One region of the Pseudomonas sp. FG36 genome, then DNA from elsewhere that is predicted to be linked to it. Evidence: predicted binding sites of a transcription regulator. Region 1 holds the regulator's gene; the other holds the start of a gene.
What was found. The regulator sigma-54, encoded in region 1, starts transcription at its own class of promoters, with help from an activator protein. The targets are predictions, from matches to a motif close to ANTGGCATNNANNTTGCTNT.

Region 2: the regulator sigma-54 is predicted to act here: its motif matches at 2,910-2,929, upstream of nirB (nitrite reductase large subunit NirB).

Annotation. Positions count from the first base shown of each region.
Region 1 is NZ_JBMDJQ010000057.1:6,770-12,060, forward strand. It holds gene ACODS9_RS25600 (HPr family phosphocarrier protein) at 57-329, opposite strand; gene rapZ (RNase adapter RapZ) at 349-1,203, opposite strand; gene ptsN (PTS IIA-like nitrogen regulatory protein PtsN) at 1,206-1,670, opposite strand; gene hpf (ribosome hibernation-promoting factor, HPF/YfiA family) at 1,683-1,991, opposite strand; gene ACODS9_RS25620 (RNA polymerase factor sigma-54) at 2,070-3,566, opposite strand; gene lptB (LPS export ABC transporter ATP-binding protein) at 3,741-4,466, opposite strand; gene lptA (lipopolysaccharide transport periplasmic protein LptA) at 4,467-4,991, opposite strand; gene lptC (LPS export ABC transporter periplasmic protein LptC) at 4,978-5,291, opposite strand, start outside.
Region 2 is NZ_JBMDJQ010000006.1:139,364-144,654, forward strand. It holds gene nirD (nitrite reductase small subunit NirD) at 1-228, opposite strand, end outside; gene nirB (nitrite reductase large subunit NirB) at 228-2,780, opposite strand; gene ACODS9_RS07460 (bifunctional nitrate reductase/sulfite reductase flavoprotein subunit alpha) at 3,054-5,291, opposite strand, start outside.

The sequences.
Region 1 (5,291 bases):
ATGTGGTGAATCTGCATCCTGACAATTGGGAGAGGATGTTGCGGAAGGGGAAAGCGTTACTCGCCTTCGTCGAAGAAGTTGTTGATCAAGCCGACCAGTGCATCCATGGCTTCACCGTCCTGCTCACCCTCGGTGAGCAGGTGCACCTGAGTGCCCTTGCCGGCGGCGAGCATCATCACCGCCATGATGCTCTTGCCGTCCACCAGCTTGTCCGGTGCGCGCCCGACCCGTACCTGGCAGGGGAAACGCCCGGCCACGCCGACGAACTTGGCGGCCGCCCGCGCATGCAGGCCCAGCTTGTTGATGATGGTAATTTCGCGGGCGGGCATCGTGGGGCGGATCCTGTGGCTAGAGGTCGCGGTGGCGGACCTGGACGTTTTTCAGGGATTGCTGGAGCAGTTGGCCAAGCCGTTCAGTAATGTACACCGAGCGGTGGTGGCCGCCGGTACAGCCGATGGCGATGGTGACATAGGCACGGTTGCTGGCGGCGAAGCGCGGCAGCCATTTGAGCAGGTAGCTGGAAATGTCCTGGAACATCTCCTCGACGTCCGGCTGCGCGGCCAGGTAGCCGATTACCGGCTGTTCGAGGCCGGAATGTTCGCGAAGTTCCGGCTTCCAGTACGGATTGGGCAGGCAGCGCACGTCGAACACCAGGTCGGCGTCCACCGGCATGCCACGCTTGAAACCGAATGACTCGACAAGAAACGCAGTGCCGGGCTCGGGCTGGTTGAGCAGGCGCAGCTTGATCGAGTCACGCAACTGGTACAGGTTCAGGTTGGTGGTGTCGATCTTCAGGTCGGCAAGGTCGGCAATCGGCCCCAGCAGCTCGCTCTCCACCCGGATTGCCTCGGCCAGCGAACGGCTGTCGTTGGTCAGCGGGTGGCGGCGGCGGGTTTCCGAGAACCGCTTGAGCAGCGTGTCTTCGTCGGCATCCAGATACAGCACGTCGCACTGGATATGCCGGGAACGTGCCTCCTCCAGCAACTGCGGGAAGCGTGACAGATGGCTGGGCAGGTTGCGTGCATCGATCGAGACCGCAACCTTGGGCTGCAGCAGCTCGGTATTGATCAAGGCGTTTTCAGCCAGCTGCGGCAACAGCCCGGCGGGCAGGTTGTCGATGCAGTAGTAGCCGTTGTCTTCCAGCACGTCGAGGGCGGTGCTCTTACCGGAGCCGGAGCGACCGCTGACGATGATCAGGCGCATGTTCAGTGCTCGTTCTGTACGTCCAGGACGACCTGGTAGAGGGTCTCGCTGCTGTCGGCGGCACGCAGGCGATCGCGAACCTCCTTGCGATCGAGCATGCTGGCGATCTGGCGCAGCAGTTCAAGGTGGGCGTCGGTGGCGGCCTCCGGGACCAGCAGGACAAACAGCAGGTCGACCGGCGCGCCATCGATGGCATCGTAATCGATGGGGGCGTCCAGGTGCAGCAGGGCGCTGACAGGCGCGCTGCAACCTGCCAGGCGGCAGTGGGGAATGGCGATGCCATTGCCAAAACCGGTGGAACCCAGTTTTTCGCGAGCCCACAGGCTGTCGAAGACGTCTTGCATCTCCAGCTCGGGTACTTGCTCGGCGATCAGGTTGGCGACCTTTTCCAGGGCGCGCTTCTTACTGCCGCCCGGCACGTTCACGAGGGAACGGCCGGGGGTCAGGATGGTTTCAAGTCGGATCATGGATGAGGGGGATCAGCGGGCGGCTGCGCCTTGCAGCAGGCTTTGCTGTTTTTCCTTGTGTTTTTTCAGTTGGCGGTCGAGCTTGTCGGCCAGGGCATCGATGGCTGCATACATGTCTTGGTGTTCGGCGTTTGCAACCACCTCACCGCCGGGAATCTGGAGCGTGGCTTCGATCTTCTGCTGAAGCTTCTCGACTTTCATGATCACCGTCACGTTGGTGATCTTGTCGAAATGACCCTCCACCCGGGCGAGCTTCTCGAGCACGTAATCGCGCAGTGGTTGGGTGACTTCTACATGCTGTCCACTGATGTTGACTTGCATACAGCTTCTCCTTTGTTGCCCGTGCATAAAGAGGCAGGTGTTGCACCTGCCACTGAAACGCTGTGGCACATCCGGGGGCTACATCAGCCGCTTGCGCTCGCTCGAGGGGGCGATCCCCAACGACTCGCGATACTTGGCGACGGTGCGACGGGCTACCTGGATGCCTTGTGCCTCCAGTAAACCAGCGATCTTGCTGTCACTCAATGGCTTTTTCTGATTTTCCGCAGCCACCAGTTTCTTGATGATCGCGCGGATTGCCGTGGACGAGCATTCGCCGCCCTCGGCGGTGCTCACGTGGCTCGAGAAAAAGTATTTCAGTTCGTAGATGCCGCGCGGGGTGTGCATGTATTTCTGCGTGGTCACCCGGGAAATGGTCGATTCGTGCATGCCCACCGCCTCGGCGATGTCATGCAGGACCAGCGGCTTCATGGCCTCGTCGCCATGGTCGAGGAAGCCACGCTGGTGTTCGACGATCTGCGTCGCCACCTTCATCAGCGTCTCGTTGCGGCTCTGCAGGCTCTTGATGAACCAGCGCGCTTCCTGCAACTGGTTGCGCATGAAGGTGTTGTCGGCGCTGGTGTCGGCACGACGGACGAAGCCGGCGTACTGCGGATTGACGCGCAGCTTCGGCACTGCCTCCTGGTTGAGCTCGACCAGCCAGCGCTCGCTGTCCTTGCGCACGATGACGTCGGGCACGACGTACTCGGGTTCACTGGACTCGATCTGCGAGCCTGGGCGCGGGTTTAGGCTCTGCACCAGTTCGATGATCTGGCGCAGCTCGTCTTCCTTGAGCTTCATGCGGCGCATCAGCTGGCTGTAGTCACGGCTGCCGAGCAGGTCGATGAAGTCGGTGACCAGGCGCTGTGCCTCGCTCATCCAGGGTGTCGAGGCCGGTAGCTGGCGCAGTTGCAGCAGCAGGCATTCGCCGAGGGTGCGGGCGCCAATGCCGGCAGGCTCGAACTGCTGGATGCGGTGCAGTACCGCCTCGACCTCGTCCAGTTCGATATCCAGCTCGGGGTCGAAGCCGGCGCAGATTTCTTCAAGGGTGTCTTCCAGGTAGCCCTGGGCGTTGATGCTGTCGATCAGGGTGACGGCGATCAGGCGGTCGGTGTCGGACATCGGCGCCAGGTTGAGCTGCCACAGCAGGTGGCTTTGCAGGCTCTCGCCCACCGATGTGCGAGTGGTGAAGTCCCATTCGTCGTCATCGTTGCTGGGCAGGCTGCTGGCGCTGGTCTGGTAGATGTCTTCCCAGGCGGTGTCGACCGGCAATTCGTTGGGGATCCGCTCGGCCCACTCGCCGTCCTCGAGGTTGTCCGTGGTGCTGCTGGAGGTTTCCTGGAAACTGTTGTCCTGGGCTTCGGCGACCGGCTTGTTCTCGGCGTTGTCCGCCATCGGGTCGCTGTTGTCGAAGTCCTCGCCGTCTTCCTGACGTTCGAGCATCGGGTTGGACTCCAGCGCTTCCTGGATTTCCTGCTGGAGGTCCAGGGTGGAGAGCTGAAGCAGGCGGATGGCCTGTTGCAACTGAGGTGTCATCGTCAGTTGCTGGCCCATTTTTAGGACGAGCGATGGTTTCATGGCTGGGGCTTAATACCTTGTTGCCGGCGCGCATGCGCCATCCACTACACGTAGGGCGCTTGGGCGCCGACTTTAAGCAAGTTATATGCCTGAAATTGCAGCGTTTGCCTAGAGCACTGTAACAACTTAAGCCCCGATCAGGCGCATTCGCCAGTGCTCCGGGCAGGCCTGCGGTCAGAGTCGGAACTCGTGCCCCAGGTAAACTTCCTTGACCAGCTGGTTGGCCAGGATGGTCTCGGCATCGCCTTCGGCGATCAGTTGGCCATCGTTGACGATGTAGGCCGTCTCGCAGATGTCCAGGGTCTCGCGAACGTTGTGGTCGGTGATCAGTACGCCGATGCCCTTGTTCTTGAGGTGGTGGATGATCTGCTTGATGTCGCCGACGGAAATCGGGTCGACACCGGCGAACGGTTCGTCCAGCAGGATGAACTTGGGTGCGGTGGCCAGGGCGCGGGCGATCTCGACCCGGCGACGCTCACCACCGGACAGGCTCATGCCCAGGTTGTCGCGGATGTGGCTGATGTGGAATTCCTGCAGCAGGCTTTCCAGCTCCTTGCGTCGGCCTTCGCGGTCGAGGTCTTTGCGGGTCTCGAGAATGGCCATGATGTTGTCGGCCACCGACAGCTTGCGGAAGATCGAGGCTTCCTGCGGCAGGTAGCCGATACCGGCCTGGGCGCGCCCGTGCATCGGCTGGTGGCTGACGTCGAGGCTGTCGATCAGCACACGGCCCTGGTCGGCCTGGACCAGGCCGACGATCATGTAGAAACAGGTGGTCTTGCCGGCGCCGTTGGGGCCGAGCAGGCCGACGATCTGGCCGCTGTCGATGGACAGGCTGACGTCGCGCACGACTTGCCTGCCCTTGTAGCTCTTGGCCAGGTGCTGGGCTTTGAGGGTTGCCATTTACTCGGCCTTTTTCTTCGGTTGAATGACCATGTCGATACGCTGACGCGGTGCAGTCACATTGCCACCGCGCCCGGCGGTAGCCACCTGGGTCTTGGTGTTGTAGACGATTTTCTCGCCTTCGGTGGTGTTGCCTTCGTTCTCGACCTTGGCGCGGTCGGTGAGGATCACCACGTCTTTCTGCGCCTGGTACTGGATGGTCACGGCCCAGCCTTTCATCTTGTCGGGCTTGGCGGCGCTCTGCTGCTGCTCGAAGTAGGCCAGGTTGCCCACCGAGGTGACCACGTCGATATCGCCGTTGGCGGCGCGGGTCATGGTCACGGTGTTGCCTTTGATCATCATCGAACCCTGAGTGATGATCACGTCGCCCGTGTAGGTGGCGACGCCCTGCTTGTCGTCCAGGTGGGCGTTGTCCGCCTGGATGCGGATCGGCTGGTCACGGTCGTTCGGCAGGGCGAAGGCGCTCGCGCTTCCCAGTGCTACGCCCAGGCTGAGCAGAAGGGGGATGGTTTTAACGAGCCTCATACTGTCCTCTTACGTTAGAGAGCAGGTCCATCCTGCCTTCTTTCAAATACGCTTTCATTCCTTTGCCCGTAGTCGTGCCACCGGCGCCGTCGATTCTAACGGCTTGCTCGGTCTGCGCATATTGCTTCTGCGGGAACACGGTCATGCGTGTGCTGGTGATGATGGTTTCGCGTTGCTTCTCGTCGGTGCGCGCCACGCGCACTTCGTCGATCAGCTCCACCTCGGTGCCGTCCGGGTTGACCTCGGCGCGCTTGCTCTGCACATGCCAGGGGTACTCGGTGCCACGGTACATGTGCAGGT
Region 2 (5,291 bases), on a different contig from region 1:
TTCGCCCTGCAGGCTGGCCAGCAGCCCGCGTCCGATGATATTGGCGCCGGAGCGCGGATCGCGGTTTTCCAGCGCGTAGACCTGTCGATCCCGCCCCGGCAGGTAGAACAGCGCGACCTGCTCGCCTTTATGCCACACCACCACCCCGGAGTCGGCGACCAGGTCACTGGCCTGGCACACCGCCTGCCAGCGGGTTTCACTTGCTACAGCCGTGTTGGACAGGTTCATCACATTGTCTCCTCATGGGTGGGAATCAGCTGCAGGGGCGCCGCCGGCCGGCGTTGGCCGCGCTCGCGCACGAAGTGCACATCCGGATCGGCGCGTTGGTCATTGACGAAGGTGCGGAAGCGCTTGAGCTTTTCCGGATCGCCCAAGGCGTTGGCCCATTCGCATTCGTAGCGGTCGACCACCTGCTGCATCTGCGTCTCGAGTTCGCGGGCCAGGCCCAGGCTGTCGTTGATCACCACCTGCTTGAGGTAGTCGAGCCCGCCTTCGAGGCCCTCGCGCCACACCGAGGTGCGCTGCAGTTTGTCGGCGGTGCGGATGTAGAACATCAGCACGCGGTCGATCAGGCGCACCAGGGTCTCGTCGTCCAGGTCGGTGGCGAACAGTTCGGCGTGGCGCGGGCGCATGCCACCGTTGCCGCACACGTACAGGTTCCAGCCCTTGTCGGTGGCGATCACGCCGATGTCCTTGCTTTGCGCCTCGGCGCATTCGCGAGTGCAGCCAGACACCGCGAACTTGAGCTTGTGCGGCGCGCGCAGGCCCTTGTAGCGGTCCTCCAGGCGCAAGGCCATGGCCACGCTGTCCTGCACGCCATAGCGGCACCAGGTGCTGCCGACGCAGGACTTCACCGTGCGCGTCGACTTGCCGTAGGCGTGCCCGGTCTCGAAGCCGGCGGCGATCAGCTCGCCCCAGATCAGCGGCAGCTCGTGCAACTGGGCACCGAACAGGTCGATGCGCTGGCCGCCGGTGATCTTGGTATAGAGGTCGTACTTCTTTGCCACCTGGCCGATCACGATGAGTTTTTCCGGGGTGATCTCGCCGCCGGGAATGCGCGGCACCACCGAGTAGGTGCCGTTCTTCTGCATGTTAGCCATGAAGGTGTCGTTGGTGTCCTGCAGCGGCACCAGCGCCGGGTCCATGATCGGCTGGTTCCAGCACGAGGCGAGGATGTTGCCCACCGCCGGCTTGCAGATGGCGCACCCCACGTGGCCTTTGCCATGGCGTTCGAGCAGCTCGCTGAAGGTGCGGATGCCCTCCACCCGCACCAGCCCGTAAAGCTCCTGGCGGGTGTAGGCGAAGTGTTCGCACAGGCTCTTGTCGACGGTCACGCCGCGGGCAGTCAGTTCGTGCTCGAACACTTGCTTGAGCAGCGCCGCGCAACCGCCGCAACCGCTGGCCGCCCTGGTGCAGGACTTGACGGCGGCGAGGTCGCTGCAGCCACTGTCGATGGCGGCGCACACCGCGCCCTTGCTGACGTTGTGGCACGAGCAGATGGTTGCGCTGTCGGGCAAGGCATCGGCGCCCAGCGCCGGTGCGCCGCTGCCCTGGGGCAGAATCAGCGCGGCCGGGTCGGCCGGTAGCTTGATGCCGTTCTGGGCGTATTGCAGCAGGGTGTCGTAGTAGCTGTTGTCACCCACCAATACCGCGCCAAGCACACGCTTGCCGCTGGCATCGACCACCAGGCGCCGGTATGAAGCGGTGGCTTCGTCGATGAAGCGGTAGCTGCGCGCGCCCGGCGTGACGCCCTGGGCATCGCCGATGGAGCCGACGTCCACCCCCAGCAGCTTGAGCTTGGTCGACATGTCGGCGCCGCTGAATTCGCCCGCCGACTCGCCCATCACCAGGGCAGCCAGGTTACGCGCCATGGCGTAGCCCGGGGCGACCAGGCCGAACACACTGCCGTTCCACGAAGCGCATTCGCCAATGGCGAAGATGCGTGGGTCGCTGGAGCGGCACTGACTGTCGATCACCACGCCGCCGCGAGGGGCGATCTCCAGGCCGCAGGCGCGGCCCAGGGCATCCTGCGGGCGAATGCCGGCGGAGAACACGATCAGGTCGGTTTCCAGGTGTTCGCCGCCATCGAAGTTCATGCGGTAGCGGTAGTGTTCGCCAGCGCTGATCGACTGGGTGGCGCGGGCCAGGTGCACGCCCACGCCCAACGCCTCGATGCGCGCCTTGAGCGCCGCGCCGCCCTCGCCATCCAGCTGGACCGGCATCAGGCGCGGCGCGAACTCCACCACATGCGCTTGTAGGCCTAGCGACTTGAGGGCGTTGGCGGCTTCGAGGCCGAGCAGGCCGCCGCCGACCACCACCCCACGACGAGCGCTCCCGGCGGCGGCGCGGATCGCATCGAGGTCTTCGAGGGTGCGATAGACCAGGCGCGCATTGCCGCTGGACCCTTCGATGGGCGGCACGAACGGGTAGGAGCCGGTGGCCAGGATCAACTGGTCATAGCCGAGGCGGCCTTCGGCGGTGATCACTTCCTGGCGTTCGCGATCGATGTCCAGTACCGCCTCGCCCAGGTGCAGGTGCACGCCATTGCTCGCATAGTAGTCGCGGTCGCACAGGGCCAGGGTTTCGGCGCAACTGCCAGTGAAGTATTCCGAGAGGTGCACCCGGTCGTAGGCGCGCTGACGCTCCTCGGCGAATACGTGCAGTTCGAAGCGCGCCAAGGCGCCGCGCTCGATCAGTTGCTCGACGCAGTGATGGCCGACCATGCCATTGCCGACGATGACCAGTCGCGCTCGTTGTGCTTCGTTCGCTGTTGCCTGCATAGCCGATCCTCGATCACGGAAAAACGAAAAAGGCGCCTGGAGCCGAAGCTCCAGGCGCCTTTGCCTGTACTCATCAGTGTGAGGCCCCTGTCGACCGCCGTTGGTCGTTGGGGCTGTTGTGCATCGGTTGAAGCAGGGAATGTGCCAGGCTTCCGGTCATCGCGGGGCAAGCCCGCTCCCACGAGGGTTGCAGCGTGCCACGAGACCTTTGGGTATGAGTTGGCCAGGTGATGCGGTCGCACAAACAGGGTGCAGCCTCACCACCGTGGTGCATCAATACACATCTCGCCGGTAGCGCTTGTCCCGCGCCAACCCCTCGACGTACGCCGCTGCCATGGTCTTGTCCAGGCCACCATGTTCCGCCACGAGCTGGCGCAAGGCCGCGTCCACGTCCCGGGCCATAAACCGGGCATCGCCACAGACATACACATGCGCGCCGTCCTGCAACCAGCGCCACAGCTCGGCGCCGTGCTCCAGCAGGCGGTGCTGCACATAGACCTTTTGCGGCTGGTCACGCGAGAACGCGGTGCTCAGACGCACATGCCCGCTGGCCTCCCAGGCCTGCAGTTGTTCGCGGTAATAGAAGTCGCAGGCGGCATGCTGTTCGCCGAAGAACAGCCAGTTGCGCCCCTTGGCCGCACGTATCTCGCGCTCTTCAAGGAAGGCGCGGAAGGGGGCGATACCGGTACCAGGGCCGATCATGACGATGGGCACACCGTCGTCCTCGGGCAGGCGGAAGTGTTTCGATGGCTGGGCAAATATCCCGACCTCCAGCGCCGTTGCCCGGTCCGCGAGGAAGCTCGAACAGACGCCCTTGCGCTCGCCATGGCGCACGATGGACACGGTCAGGTGCACCTGGCCGGGATGAGCCCGGGGGCTGGAGCTGATCGAGTACAGGCGCGGCTGCAAGGGTTTGAGCAGCGACAACCAGTTGCCCAGCGGCAAGGCCTGGGGGTGTTCGCGCAGCACGTCGGCCAGCTGGTGGCCCCACAGCCATTCCTTGAGTTCGTCCTTGCATTCTGGCAGCAGCAGGCGTTGCAGGTCGGGAGCGTGCTGGCTGAAGGTTTCGAGCTGCTGGCGGCTGACCTGGGTGATGTCCAGGTGCCGCTCCAGCGCGGTTCGCAGGGGCATTGGTGCATGGCCCTTGAGTTCGATCTCGGTTTGGCCTTCCAGCTGCATCAGCGTGAGCAGTTCGTCGACCAGATCCGGGCAATTGCGCGGCCATACGCCCAGGGCATCGCCAGGTTGATAGCGCAGGTCGCTACCGGACAGGTCGAAAACCAGTTGGCGAGTCTCCTTGGTTGAACCGGGCCCGCTGAGCAGGCTGTTCTCCCGCAAGGTGGCAGGCCAGGGCTGATGTTTGCCGTGGGCGGCGACCGGCGCGGCAGGGGCTACCGGGCCACCGCCAAGCTCGGACAACAGGGCATCGAGCCAGGCGCCGAAGGCCGCTTCGCAATCCGGCTCGCAGTCGACCCGGTCCAGCAGGCGCCGGGCGCCCAGGTCGGCCAGGCGTTGGTCGAGCTTGCGGCCGAAGCCGCAGAACTGGTCGTAGCTTGAATCGCCCAGGGCCAGCACGGCGTAAGGGAGGGTGGCGCAACTGGCGCCTTCGTCGTCCTGCAGCGCCCGCCAGAACGCGGTGCCGCTGTCCGGCGCATCGCCGTCGCCGAAGGTGCTGGCGATCAGCAGCAGGCTGGCGGCGCCTCGCAGTTGGGATGGGCGCACCGCCTCCATGCAACTGAGCGCGACCACCAGCCCCGCGTCGCGCAGGCGTTGGGCGCAGCGTTCGGCGAGTTGCTCGCCATTGCCGGTCTGTGAGGCCCACAGCACATGGTGACGAGGGCTTTCCAGCGCTGCTTGCGGCGCCGGCGCGGGCCGGGCGAACAGGCCGGCCAGCAGGCCGTCGACGAACAGGCGTCGTTCCGGCGCCAGGGGCGCACCGGGCGGCAGGCAAGGCACGTTCTCGGTGCTGGCCTGGCTCAGGCCGAGCAGGAAACCTTGCAGGTAATGGCGCTCTTCCTCGGCCAGGACCGGAGCCGGCAAAGCCTCCAGGCCGAGCAGGCGGGACAGGGTGGCGGTGGGCATGGCGATGGGCTCCGGGGGAAGCGTCAGTTCGAGGGCTTCGATGCGCTCGCCGGCGACCCGCTCCAGGGCCACGGCACAATGCTTGAAGGCCGGCTGCAGCGAGGTCGGGTCCACCGCGTCGCAGGTCACCGCGTTGATTGCCAGTTGCTCGCCGTACAGATCGTTCCAGTGAAACGGGGCGAAACAGTTGCCTGGCAGCACCCGCTCGCTGAGCCGCGCCGGCAGCACGGCCTGGCCACGGCGCGAGCGGATCGCCACCTGGTCCTTGGGCGCGATACCCAGGCGCTGGGCATCGTCGGGATGGATCTCGACGAAGGGGCCGGGCTCCAGCTTGTTCAGGCTGGGTACCTGGCCGGTCTTGGTCAGCGTGTGCCACTGGTGCTGGACGCGGCCGGTGTTGAGCACAAAAGGGAAGGCATCGTCGGGCAG